Regions from separate parts of the Peribacillus sp. FSL P2-0133 genome, predicted to be linked through region 1. Evidence: riboswitches for the same ligand, from Rfam matches in the RefSeq annotation. Region 1 holds a riboswitch; each other region holds the start of a gene.
What was found. A riboswitch is a leader RNA that binds a small molecule or an ion and turns the genes downstream of it on or off. The one in region 1 is predicted to bind S-adenosylmethionine.
Positions count from the first base shown of each region.

Region 1 (4,217 bases):
ATAAGCTGCAGGATCTGCCCAAGTCTTGATTGGTTGAAGCACTTCATCAGGAACACCAGGAACATGAAGCGGGATATCCAAACCGAAGATATCATCTTTGATCGTTTCGATGTTCGCTAATTCACCTTCAAGTGCAGCTTGTACCATTGCACGAGTGTAAGCAAGTTTCATACGGCTTCCAGTTCCGTATGCACCGCCAGTCCATCCAGTGTTGACAAGGTATACCTTTGCATTGTGCTCGTCAATTTTATCACCAAGCATCTCAGCATAGCGTGTAGCTGGAAGCGGTAAGAATGGTGAACCGAAGCAAGTGGAGAATGTAGCTTCCGGTGAAGTTACGCCTCTTTCAGTACCAGCCAATTTACTAGTGTATCCGCTTAGGAAGTGGAACATTGCCTGTTCTTTGGAAAGCTTGCTGATTGGAGGCAGAACGCCTGAAGCATCAGCTGTCAAGAAAATGATTGTATTTGGGTGTCCTGCAATACTTGGGTTCACGATGTTATCGATCGCTTGCATTTGGTAAGCAGCACGAGTGTTTTCAGTCAATGAACTGTCATCATAGTTCGCTTCACGTGTATCCGGATCAACAACAACATTTTCCAGTACGGCACCGAAACGGATCGCATCGAAAATTTGTGGTTCTTTTTCACGTGAAAGGTTGATCGTTTTAGCATAGCAGCCGCCTTCGATATTGAATACGCCGTTAGAAGACCAGCCGTGCTCGTCATCGCCAATCAGTTTACGGCTAGTGTCTGCAGACAAAGTCGTTTTGCCTGTACCGGACAGTCCGAAGAATAAAGCGACGTCCCCTTCACGTCCTACGTTAGCAGAGCAATGCATTGGAAGGATTCCAGCCTCTGGAAGTAAGTAGTTCATGATCGAGAAGATCGATTTTTTCATTTCTCCTGCATATTCCGTTCCGCCGATCAGGATGGTACGGCGTTCAAATGAAACGATGATGAAAGTTTCGGATGCAGTTCCATCAACTTCCGGGTCTGCTTTGAAGTTAGGTGCAGAAAGGATTGTGAATTCAGCTTCGTGACCTCTCAGTTCCTCTTCGTTTGGACGGATGAACAACGTATGGGCGAAAAGGTTATGCCAAGCATATTCATTAATAACACGGATAGGAAGACGTGATGATTCGTCTGCACCAGCGAAACCTTTAAAAACAAAAATCTCTTCTTTTGCTTTTAGGTAGTCAACTACTTTATTATATAGTTTATTGAACACATCTTCGGAAATTGGCTGGTTCACTGAACCCCAATCGATTTTATCTTTAACTGATGCTTCTTCAACGATATATTTATCTTTAGGTGAACGACCTGTATATTTGCCAGTTTCAGCTTTTACCGCACCGGTTGAAGTTAGAACGCCTTCATTTCTGCTTAATACTTTTTCGACCAATTGAGGAACTGAAAGTTGAGTTTGCACATTGTTTCCTGTTAATAATTGGTGTAACTCATTAGAAACGTCTACAGAATTCATATATGAGATACCTTCCTTTGTTTAAGTTTTTAGATTACAATTAGTATAACACATTCATCTAATTAGTCTATACTATTTCTTTTAATTTGTGATTATTTTCAGTTGGTTGCGTTAATCATTTTAATCCGGCAGGAACCGATTCAGGATAATCGCATAAACTTTCATGAAGAAAATTTTATTTTAATAGGAAGTAAGTAAGCAATATATGTCTAAAGGGAAAGTCAGGATGTCGTTTCTTTTCGGATGCTCTTTACATTATTATTAATGGCAATTTACAACATTTCTATTCGTATTTTGCATTGTAAACCCTTCTAGGACGTTGTATCAACATGTTTTTTCAAATGAACGCCATTCTGGGTGGAAATGTTCTTTTTAGAAAAGCATTGACAAGTTCCAGCCAGATACGATAATATCTTAAATTGTACGGATTCTCTTATCCCGAGTTGGTGGAGGGACAGGCCCTTTGAAACCCAGCAACCTGCCATATTGAACTTGACTCCAAGATCGATCGCCGAAAATAAAGCGAAGGTCTTCAAGGAATAGTGGTGATGGTGCTAACCTGAGCAAGGTAAAAACCCTTGAACGATAAGAGTGAAAGGATAGAAGACAGAATGTTAAACCTTTCCTCATTTGCCAGGGAAGGTTTTTGTGTTTTTTATAAGTAATTCTGTGTCTATAGTTGAAACTAATGAGGGAAACGAGTTCCGTAAAAATCAGGCTTTTGCCTGCAACATACTAACTTCCAAGGAGGAAATATGATGTCAAAGAAACGTCTATTTACTTCTGAATCTGTTACAGAGGGCCATCCGGACAAAATTTGTGACCAGATTTCAGATTCCATTTTAGATGCTATCCTAGCTAAGGATGCAAATGCACGTGTTGCGTGTGAAACTAGCGTAACTACAGGTCTTGTACTTGTTGCTGGTGAAATTACAACGTCCGCTTACGTGGATATTCCGCGTATCGTTCGTGATACGATTAAAGGAATTGGCTATACACGTGCGAAATACGGTTTCGATGCTGAAACTTGTGCCGTGTTAAGTTCCATTGATGAGCAGTCTGCCGATATCGCAGCTGGTGTCGATAAAGCATTGGAAGCTCGTGAAGGAAACATGTCAGAGGAAGAAATCGATGCAATCGGTGCAGGGGACCAAGGTCTTATGTTCGGATTTGCTTGTAATGAAACAGAAGAGCTTATGCCGCTTCCGATTTCATTGGCACATAAACTTTCATTCCGCTTAGCACAAGTTCGTAAAGATGAAACTCTTGCTTACTTACGCCCTGATGGTAAAACACAGGTAACTGTGGAATATGATGAAAATAACGTTCCTGTACGTGTAGATACGATCGTTATCTCTACACAACATGATGCAGAAATTACGCTTGAACAAATTCAAGCCGATCTAAAAGAACATGTAATCAAAGCAGTCGTTCCAGCTGAATTGATCGATGCCGATACTAAGTACTTCATCAACCCGACTGGCCGTTTCGTAATTGGCGGACCTCAAGGAGATGCTGGTCTTACTGGACGTAAAATCATCGTTGATACTTACGGCGGATACGCTCGTCACGGCGGCGGTGCATTCTCTGGTAAGGATGCTACTAAAGTTGACCGTTCTGCTGCATACGCTGCTCGTTACGTTGCGAAAAACATCGTGGCAGCCGGCCTTGCCGACAAAGCTGAAGTTCAATTGGCATACGCAATTGGTGTGGCAGAGCCAGTATCTATCTCAATTGATACGTTCGGAACTGGTACAGTTAGCGAAGAAGTCCTTGTTGACCTAGTTCGCGCTAACTTCGACCTTCGTCCAGCAGGTATCATCAAAATGCTTGACCTTCGTCGCCCGATCTACAAACAAACAGCTGCCTACGGACACTTTGGCCGTACAGATGTAGATCTTCCATGGGAACGCACGGACAAAGCAGAAACATTAAAAGCTCAAGCGTAATCCATATAAAAAAGGTGTCCCGCAATTAGCGGGGCACCTTTTTTATGGATTGATTTTGCCTTCACCGGGAATAATTCAAGAAATCCCAAAGAAATTCAACTTACGTGCAATACGCCGTGAGTAAGGGGCATTTACAAGTTTGTTTGGGTCAACTACGAGTGAGTTAGAGCGGTTTACTCTTGAGTTAGAGCGGTTTACTCGTGAATTAGAGCCATTTACTCGTGAGTTAGAGTAGTTTACTCGTGAGTTTGTAGCAATTACTCGTGAGTTAGAGCGGTTTACTCGTGAATTAGAGCCATTTACTCGTGAGTTTGTAGCTTTACTCGTGAATTAGAGCCGTTTACTCGTGAGTTAGAGTAGTTTATTCGTGAGTTTTTAGCCTTACTCGTGAATTAGAGCCATTTACTCGTGAGTTAGAGCGGTTTACTCGTGAGTTTGTAGCAATTACTCGTGAATTAGAGCGGTTTACTCGTGAGTTTGGAACGTTTACTCGTGAGTTTCAGTACAATACTCGTAACTTTCAGTCAATTCATTTTATTCGTTCGGCCGTTTTATAGTATTGGCCTTTTTCGGCGTATTCACGTACGATGCGTTCCATATCCTGGCGATCTTCTTCGTTGATTTCGCGAATGACTTTAGCTGGACGTCCGAATGCCAACATGTTCGGTGGTATGACTTTACCTTGGGGAACGAGACTGCCGGCACCGATGAAGGCCCCTTCGCCGATTTCGGCTTCATCTAGTACGATCGATCCCATGCCAATCAAAGCTCCTTTGCGGATTT
Region 1 is NZ_CP150254.1:5,178,898-5,183,114, reverse strand. It holds gene pckA (phosphoenolpyruvate carboxykinase (ATP)) at 1-1,485, opposite strand, end outside; SAM riboswitch class I at 1,916-2,077, shown strand; gene metK (methionine adenosyltransferase) at 2,241-3,434, shown strand; gene MKY17_RS24925 (gamma carbonic anhydrase family protein) at 3,964-4,217, opposite strand, start outside.

Region 2 (4,217 bases), 1.9 Mb from region 1:
TTTCAATGTTGAGTTGTCCTTGAATGCAGTTTTGGCGATTTTGGCTGCTTTTTCATAACCGATATGCGGGTTCAATGCTGTTACCAACATAAGGGAACGTTCTACATTTTCTTTGATTTTATCTTCATTTGCAGTAATGCCAACCGCACAATTATTGTTGAATGAATGAATGCCTTCCGTCAATAATTTTACCGTTTGCAGGAAGTTATAGATGATTACTGGCTTGAATACATTCAATTCAAAATTACCTTGGCTTGCTGCAAAGCCAATTGTAGCATCGTTACCCACGATTTGTGTTGCAATCATGGTAAGCGCTTCACTTTGTGTTGGATTGACTTTACCTGGCATGATGGAGCTGCCTGGCTCGTTTTCTGGAATGGCTATTTCGCCGATTCCGCTTCTTGGACCACTTGCCAGCCATCTGACATCGTTTGCAATTTTCATTAAATCCGCTGCCAATGCTTTTAAAGCACCGTGTGCGTAGACGATTTCATTATGGCTTGTCAATGCATGGAACTTATTATCAGATGTGACAAAAGGATATCCTGTATCAGCAGCAATTTGTTTGGCGGAAAGTCCCGGGAATTCTTTTTTTGTATTGATTCCGGTTCCTACAGCCGTTCCGCCTAGTGCAAGGTTCAATAATTTTTGGCTGCTTTCCTCAATCATCGCTAGATCTTTGTCGAGCATCGCTTTCCAACCGGAAATTTCTTGTCCCAATGTTAATGGTGTAGCATCTTGAAGATGTGTCCGGCCAATTTTCACGACATCCCAAAACTCTTTTTCTTTTGAATCGAATGTATCACGAAGAGCTTTAATGGCAGGAACCAATTTTTCAGCGACTTCCATAAAGGCAGCAATATGCATGGCTGTCGGGAAAGTATCATTGGAGCTCTGTGCCTTGTTAACATCATCATTCGGATGAAGGATTTCAGAATCACCATTTTCTTTTAACCATTCATTTCCTTTGTTAGCGACCACTTCATTCACGTTCATATTACTTTGCGTGCCGCTTCCCGTTTGCCAAACTACAAGCGGGAAATGTTCATCTAGCGTACCTTCAAGGATTTCGCCGCAAATCTTGACAATGGCATTCTTTTTAACTTCCGAAAGATCACCAAGATCATAGTTCACTTTTGCCGCAGCTTGTTTAACGTATGCAAATGCACGAACTAATTCAATCGGCATTTTTTCGTTACCAATTTTGAAATTGTTACGGCTTCTCTCAGTTTGTGCTCCCCAATATTTATCAGCAGGAACTTTCACTTCACCCATCGTATCTCGTTCGATTCTGTATTCCATGTGTTCTCCTCCTATGTTTGCACTATTCATTGAAGACCATTTGCATATGAAATGAATAATGTCGTATTATTCTTTCTCTCCATACATTGTACAAACTTTATTATTTTAAAGCAAAAATATCCGCTGACCCTTTCACTTTTTCTGGACCCTTCATGTTTATATGAAAATTCGGATATTCTTTTTTTTAGACACATAAAGTGTAGAGGCACTAAGCTCCAATTGACCTGGTCATGAACATCCAAGCATTATCCATCACAAAATGTTCTTGACAGTATTTTGTATATATAGTAAATTCAAAAGAAATTGAATAATCTAAACTCTTATCGAGAGAGGTAGAGGGAATGGCCCGATGACACCTCAGCAACCTTCATTTGTTTCAAACCAATGAAAAGGTGCTAATTCCACAAGTTTGTGAACTTGGAAGATAAGAAGAATGACTCGTCCTTACTTAATCAAAGTCTTCTTCTTAAAGAAGACTTTTTTTTATTTTATATAACTCAAAGGAGCAGTGAAAACCATGTACAAAACTGAAACATATCTTGCTCAATTAGGAAATCGCAGCGAAACGGCGACAGGAACAGTCAATCCGCCGGTATACTTTTCAACAGCTTTTCGCCATGAAGGAATTGGCCAATCAACGGGATACGACTACACAAGGACAGGTAATCCTACACGCCAATTATTGGAGCGTTCCATCGCCGATCTCGAAAAAGGCGACCAAGGTTATGCCTGCAGTTCAGGAATGGCCGCCATTTCCACTATCCTTGCCCTTTTTAAATCAGGTGATGCATGGATTGTCAGCGAAGATCTTTATGGCGGTACATATCGTCTGTTAGAACAAGGTTTTAAAAAATGGGGGTTGCAGTGTGACTATGTAAACACTTGTTGTTTGGAGGATATCGAAAAAGCCATCACTCCTCACACGAAAGCCATCTTCATCGAAACTCCCACTAACCCCCTTATGCAGCAAACGGACATTAGCGCTGTTGCCGCATTGGCCAAACAAAATAATTTATTGTTAATCGTTGATAACACTTTTTACACGCCTCTTATTCAACAACCCATCCTGCTTGGAGCGGATATCGTGATTCACAGTGCAACCAAGTATCTCGGTGGTCATAATGATGTGCTCGCAGGACTGATCGTTGCTAGCGGCGCTGAATTATGTGATGCACTTGCCTTCCATCACAATGGAACCGGAGCTGTCTTGAGCCCCTTTGATTCTTGGCTGTTGATGCGTGGAATGAAAACCTTGGCATTGCGGATGGAGCGTCATGAAAAGAATGCCAAGATACTTGTAGATTACTTGTCGGAACATGATTGTGTCACGGACGTATTGTATCCCGGCAGAGGCGGCATGATTTCATTCCGTATCATTGATGAATCGGCAGTCAACCCATTTTTACAATCGCTCTCTTTAATTTCGTTTGCAGAAAGCCTTGGAGGGGTTGAAAGCTTCATCACGTATCCCGCTACACAAACGCATGCCGATATACCGCTTGAAGTCAGAACGGCAAATGGAGTTTGTAATCGCCTGCTCCGCTTCTCCGTTGGCATCGAGGACAGCGATGATTTGATCCAGGACTTACAGCAAGCATTCGCACATGTAAAAAGGGAGGCACTACGATGACAGATCATGATTTTAGCTTTGAGACCAAATTACTTCATAATCAACATAAATTCGATCCTGCAACGGGCGGTGTGAGCGTTCCCATTCAGCACGCATCGACTTTCCATCAATCCGATATCGATCAATTCGGCAAATATGATTACAGTAGAAGCGGGAACCCCACTCGTGAGGCGCTGGAAGATATCATTGCCGAACTTGAGGAAGGCACACACGGATTTGCCTTTTCATCAGGTATGGCTGCCATTTCAACAGCTTTCCTGCTGTTGTCTGCCGGAGACCATATCGTCATTTCCGAAGATGTGTATGGCGGAACGTTCAGGATGGTCACTAGTGTATTGACGCGTTTCAATATTGAGCATACATTCGTTGACATGACGGACCTTGAAAGCGTCAAAGCGGCCGTTCAGCCAAATACCAGGGCCATATACATCGAGACGCCTTCAAATCCGTTACTTAAAGTGACCGATATTCAAGCCGTATGTGATATCGCAAAAAAAGCCGGTGCCTTAAGTTTTGTTGATAACACATTCCTGACTCCAGCATTGCAAAAACCACTGAATCTGGGTGCTGATGTTGTCCTTCATAGCGCGACGAAGTTTTTATCCGGACATAGTGATGTGGTAGCTGGGCTTGCAGTAGTGAAAGATCCGGAATTGGCAGCAAGACTCGGTTCCCTCCAAAACTCCTTTGGGGCGGTTCTTGGTGTCCAGGACGCCTGGCTTGTAATGAGAGGTCTGAAAACCTTGTCAGTTAGAATGGAGCACTCCCAAAAAGGGGCGGAAAAGATTGCAGCCTACTTAAAGGAGCAGCCCTTGGTGAAAAAAGTGTATTATCCCGGCCTTTCCGATCATCCACAGCACGCCATCCAGAAAGGCCAGTCACTTGGAGCGGGGGCGGTCCTATCATTTGAATTGGACAGTGAGGAAGTCTTCCGTTCTTTCGTGAACACTGTCGAGCTCCCTGTTTTTGCCGTAAGCCTTGGAGCGGTCGAATCTATATTATCTTACCCGGCCAAAATGTCCCATGCTGCCATGCCTGATGATGAAAGGGAAAAGCGAGGCATCACGAACAGCTTGCTCCGCCTCTCTGTCGGACTTGAAAATCCGGACGATTTAATAAAGGACTTCGATGCAGCCCTCGTTAATATTGCCAAAGGGGAAGCAATTTCTGCAAAATGATTTCAGGATGGGTGCCTCATATATTATGGGCACCCTTTTTCTTAGCATCATTATTAACTCTTTTTCACCTTAGTCATAAAAAAAGACCATCGATCTCCCGATGGCCT
Region 2 is NZ_CP150254.1:1,224,044-1,228,260, reverse strand. It holds gene fumC (class II fumarate hydratase) at 1-1,302, opposite strand, end outside; SAM riboswitch class I at 1,620-1,733, shown strand; gene MKY17_RS05860 (methionine biosynthesis PLP-dependent protein) at 1,820-2,932, shown strand; gene metC (cystathionine beta-lyase) at 2,929-4,110, shown strand.
Region 2: linked by a shared signal. The riboswitch ahead of MKY17_RS05860 (methionine biosynthesis PLP-dependent protein) and the one ahead of metK (methionine adenosyltransferase) in region 1 are both predicted to bind S-adenosylmethionine.

Region 3 (4,217 bases), 2.1 Mb from region 1:
TTTTTAAGGCAGAGACAGCCTTTTCGCCGAGCAAATGATGGCCGCTTTTGGAAATCATGACAGGGTCAAGGATAACGATGGCAGGCAAGAAGGTTTTAAGGGACGCAGCGACAGTTTCCACGATTTCTTTTGATCCAAGCATGCCTATTTTTACTGCATCGACATGAATATCTTCAAAGATAGCTGCAATTTGATCTGATATGATTGCTGTTTCAATTGGCTGTACTGAACGGACTTCCATTGTATTTTGTGCGGTTACGGCTGTGATGGCAGACATTCCAAAGACACCATGTGCAGAAAATGTTTTTAAATCCGCTTGTATTCCAGCGCCGCCCCCTGAATCAGAGCCTGCGATGGTTAATGCTGTTTTCATAAAAAAACCCCTTCATATAATTATTTTTTAGAAGTATTTTAAGTAATATGAAAGCTAAAATCGCACCAGCGAATGAACTGAGCATAAAAGCCGGTAAAAAACCAAAAAGAGCAGCTTTTTCTCCCAATAGGAGGAGGGCAAGTGGATAACAGGCTAGGGAACCGAGAATACCGGTCCCGATCACTTCCCCTAAACAGGCGAATTTTAAGCTTTGTGTTTTTCGATAAAGGATGGCAGCCAAAAGTGCACCGATCATGCTCCCGGGAAAGGCAAAAATTGAACCGGTACCAGACATGTTTCTAATGATGGAAACTAAAAAAGCTTGTGTCACAGCATAAGCTGGCCCCAATAGAACGGCAGTCATGACATTTGCCAGATGCTGAATAGGAAAGACCTTTGCAAATCCTGCAGGTATGAAAATAAATGAACTGGTCAGCGTCGTTATAGCCGTGATCATGGCAGTCAACGTCAGTTTCTTGATAGGATTCATCATCATGTCAACGACCTACAGCGGCCAATCCTGCTCATTTTGAACCATATCCCAGAATAAATATTCATATCGGGAAGTAACCAAAAAGTGCTTTTCTAATCTAAGAAGTTCCGTTTCTGGCATGCCTTCCGTCAATTCTTCCAACAAAGCGATCAGCCATTTGTGTGCTTCACCGAATTCAGGAGATGAATAGGACCTTATCCAATCTGCGTAGCGATTGTTTTCCAATGCTGCTCCATTTTGTTCTTTTAATAGCAAACCGATTTCATAATAATCCCAAGCGCAGGGCAGGAGACAGGCGATCAAGTCTGCCAAAGTCCCATGCTGAGCTGCATTTAGCATGTATCCTGTATAGGCTAGAGTGGTTGGAGTAGGCTCTGTATCTTCCAATTCCTTGGAACTGATCCCGAATTCGGAAGCATAATGCCGATGAATATCCATTTCCACTTGAAGGGTTTCATTTAAAATACTCGCAAACTTTGCCATGGTTTCGATGTTATGAGCTTTGATGACACCTAAAGCAAAGAGCTTGGAATAATCCATAAGATAGATATAGTCCTGCTTCAGGTAATAGGCAAATTTGTTTTCAGGAAGCGTACCATTTCCAATTGCCTGGACAAAGGGATGTGAATGGTTCCTTTTCCAAATTTCTTTTGACCGTGCATGTAGTCTATCACTGAATGGTTCTAATTTAACATTCTCCATTGTTCATCCTCCTTTAGAATGGATCTCCTTGTTAATGAAAAAACCCGTTCCTGAATACGGAACGGGGTAGATGGATATAGTCTGTAAATGGACGATATCATCCACTTCCCTCCGCCGGTATGAGCCGGTTCAGGTTCAAAGGGTCCGGAACTAATTCCATCTCAGTCTTAAAAAAGACTCCCCTAGTGGTGTGAATTGTATGTAATTACTGACATCATATCAGAAAGACAAGAAAATGCAACCCGCATTTGAAAGAGGGACCATTTTATGTCCAGGAAAAAAGGGAGAACCAGGTAATTGACTTTTGATAGTTATTAGGATAAAATCATGTCTACATCATTTATATATCGATTTCTTATCCAGAGAGGTGGAGGGACTTGGCCCAACGAAACCTCGGCAGCGGACCCGTTTTGGGAACTGTGCTAAATCCAACAAGCATATGCTTGGAAGATAAGAAGAGCCGTACGGACACTGTCAGCCTCTTCTTGAATTAGAAGGGGCTTTTATTTTTGGGAAATAACGTTTAGTGACATAATGGAAAAGGTATATATAATTTGGTGAAAATCAAACAAGTTGATAAAGTTTAGCTAACTAGAAGCAGGCTCTAGGAAGACTAGGAAAGGAGCCATTTACATGGCAGAATTATTTAAGAGGATTGAACAGAGGAAGGCAAAGCTTATTGAAGAGTTATTGGCCAATGGAGTATACAAAACCTCTGATGAAAGGCACCTTTATGATGCCCCATTAAAAGTACTTGAAGATGAATATAAGATTGTTATAAATAGACCAAATACTGAGTCACCTTCTGAATGGATGACATAGTAAACGATGGACTATATTTTGGGTTTTTGGATAAGGGATATGATGTAAGCATTCGCAGTCTACACTAGTGGATGCTTTTTTTGCGTTTGATAGAAAATGACACAAAATATACATAATTTTAGAATGAAATAGTCATTTTGTCACATTTATCCTTTAAAATAACACATTTAATTTCTGAAAAATAGTTGATTTTTACTAGTAGTTTCATTATGATGAAAGTGTAAAAATATTGAATAAATGGGAGGTGGCTATATAATGCCTTGCCGTAAGGTAACGATAGAAAAAGTAGAAGAGAAGAGAAAAGAAATGATCAACTTGGCAGCAATTTACGGCTTAACAAGTCTGCTAACTGTTCAAGCCAGTCAAGAATTGGATATGCTATTAAATGCGTTAACAAGTAAAAGAGATTCTGAACATTTTCCCCTCCAGAAAGCATATAGGTATTTTTAAATTAGCCAATTCGACCTCGATTAATATGAAAAAGCTACTGCTCAAGGCAATAGCTCTAAAGAATAATATTAAATTTCGACACGTTTACCAAGAATGACCAAATCCCGCTCAATGCCATCCAGCTCGGCAACTTGAGGTAAATGTGCCCATTCTTCAAACCCGAATTTGGAAAAAAGCTTAAGGCTTGGTGTATTGTGGGCGAATATGAAACCCAATAGAGTCTTAACACCTAATTTTGGACTCAATTCAATGGCCTTTTGAATCGAAATTTGTCCGATTCCTTTTCCCCGGAAATAATCATCAATATAAATGCTGATTTCGGCAGTGGAATTATATGCCGGTCGGCCATAGAAGGATTGGAAGCTCATCCATCCAGCAGTTTTCCCTTCTATAGTAATGATAAATAGCGGTCTACTTTCTGAATGATGTTCCTCAAACCATTTAACCCTCGATTGGACGGATACAGGTTCCGTATCTGCCGTGACCATTCTTGAAGCAATTGTCGAATTATATATTTCAACAATTCTGGGTAGATCAGATAGTTCTGCCTCTCTAAACTCTATGTGCTCTTCCATGATTTAAACTCCTAACTATCATTTATTCAATCTCCAGAATGAAGGGTAATCCCGTTTTTTGTTTAAGGGACGGTGAATGACACTCAATCCATTGAAAGTTTTATATTATCATACACTCTTAAATCTTTATCTGACAATTTTTTTATGTTAAGACTGCAGATTTTTTGGGTATGTAAAAGATTAAATACTTCTAGTAAAGAGACAAGAGGAGAACCAAATGAAAAAATTGGCAGGTTTATTGATTATAGTACTAGTTATATGTTTTGCTGCATATGAATTTCAGGCCTCGGAGTCGGAAGATGTGCAAAGGGTGATGGCTTTTGGAGATTCATTAACCTATGGAAAAGGGGATAAGGACGGAGAAGGATATATAGAAGGCCTTGAGGATGAATTGAATAATCCGCAATCCGAACAAAAAGTGAGTTTTTGGAATTACGGTATAAAAGGCCAGGAAACGGATGGGGTGATGAAACAGCTTGATGATTACCGCATTAAAACGAAACTTGATGAAGCCGATACTTTCATCGTTTATATTGGAACGAATGACTTGATCAATAGCAACGGCGGGGACTTGAAGAAAATAAGTGACCGAAAAATCAATGAGGGTAAACGGGAGTATATCAGCCATCTGAAAAAGATTACATCAACATTGATAGAGGCAAACGATAAAGCGGATATTCTGGTAGTAGGATTATATAACCCAATTAAAGACAATCAAAAACTTGAAAAGCACATTCGCGATTATAACCTGTCAATAAAGGGAATAGCGGATAAAGATAAAAGGATGTTATTCATTCCTACA
Region 3 is NZ_CP150254.1:1,444,516-1,448,732, forward strand. It holds gene thiD (bifunctional hydroxymethylpyrimidine kinase/phosphomethylpyrimidine kinase) at 1-373, opposite strand, end outside; gene thiW (energy coupling factor transporter S component ThiW) at 342-863, opposite strand; gene tenA (thiaminase II) at 879-1,568, opposite strand; TPP riboswitch at 1,658-1,762, opposite strand; SAM riboswitch class I at 1,921-2,025, shown strand; gene MKY17_RS06965 (Fur-regulated basic protein FbpA) at 2,202-2,390, shown strand; gene MKY17_RS06970 (aspartyl-phosphate phosphatase Spo0E family protein) at 2,646-2,840, shown strand; gene MKY17_RS06975 (GNAT family N-acetyltransferase) at 2,909-3,415, opposite strand; gene MKY17_RS06980 (GDSL-type esterase/lipase family protein) at 3,633-4,217, shown strand, end outside.
Region 3: linked by a shared signal. The riboswitch ahead of MKY17_RS06965 (Fur-regulated basic protein FbpA) and the one ahead of metK (methionine adenosyltransferase) in region 1 are both predicted to bind S-adenosylmethionine.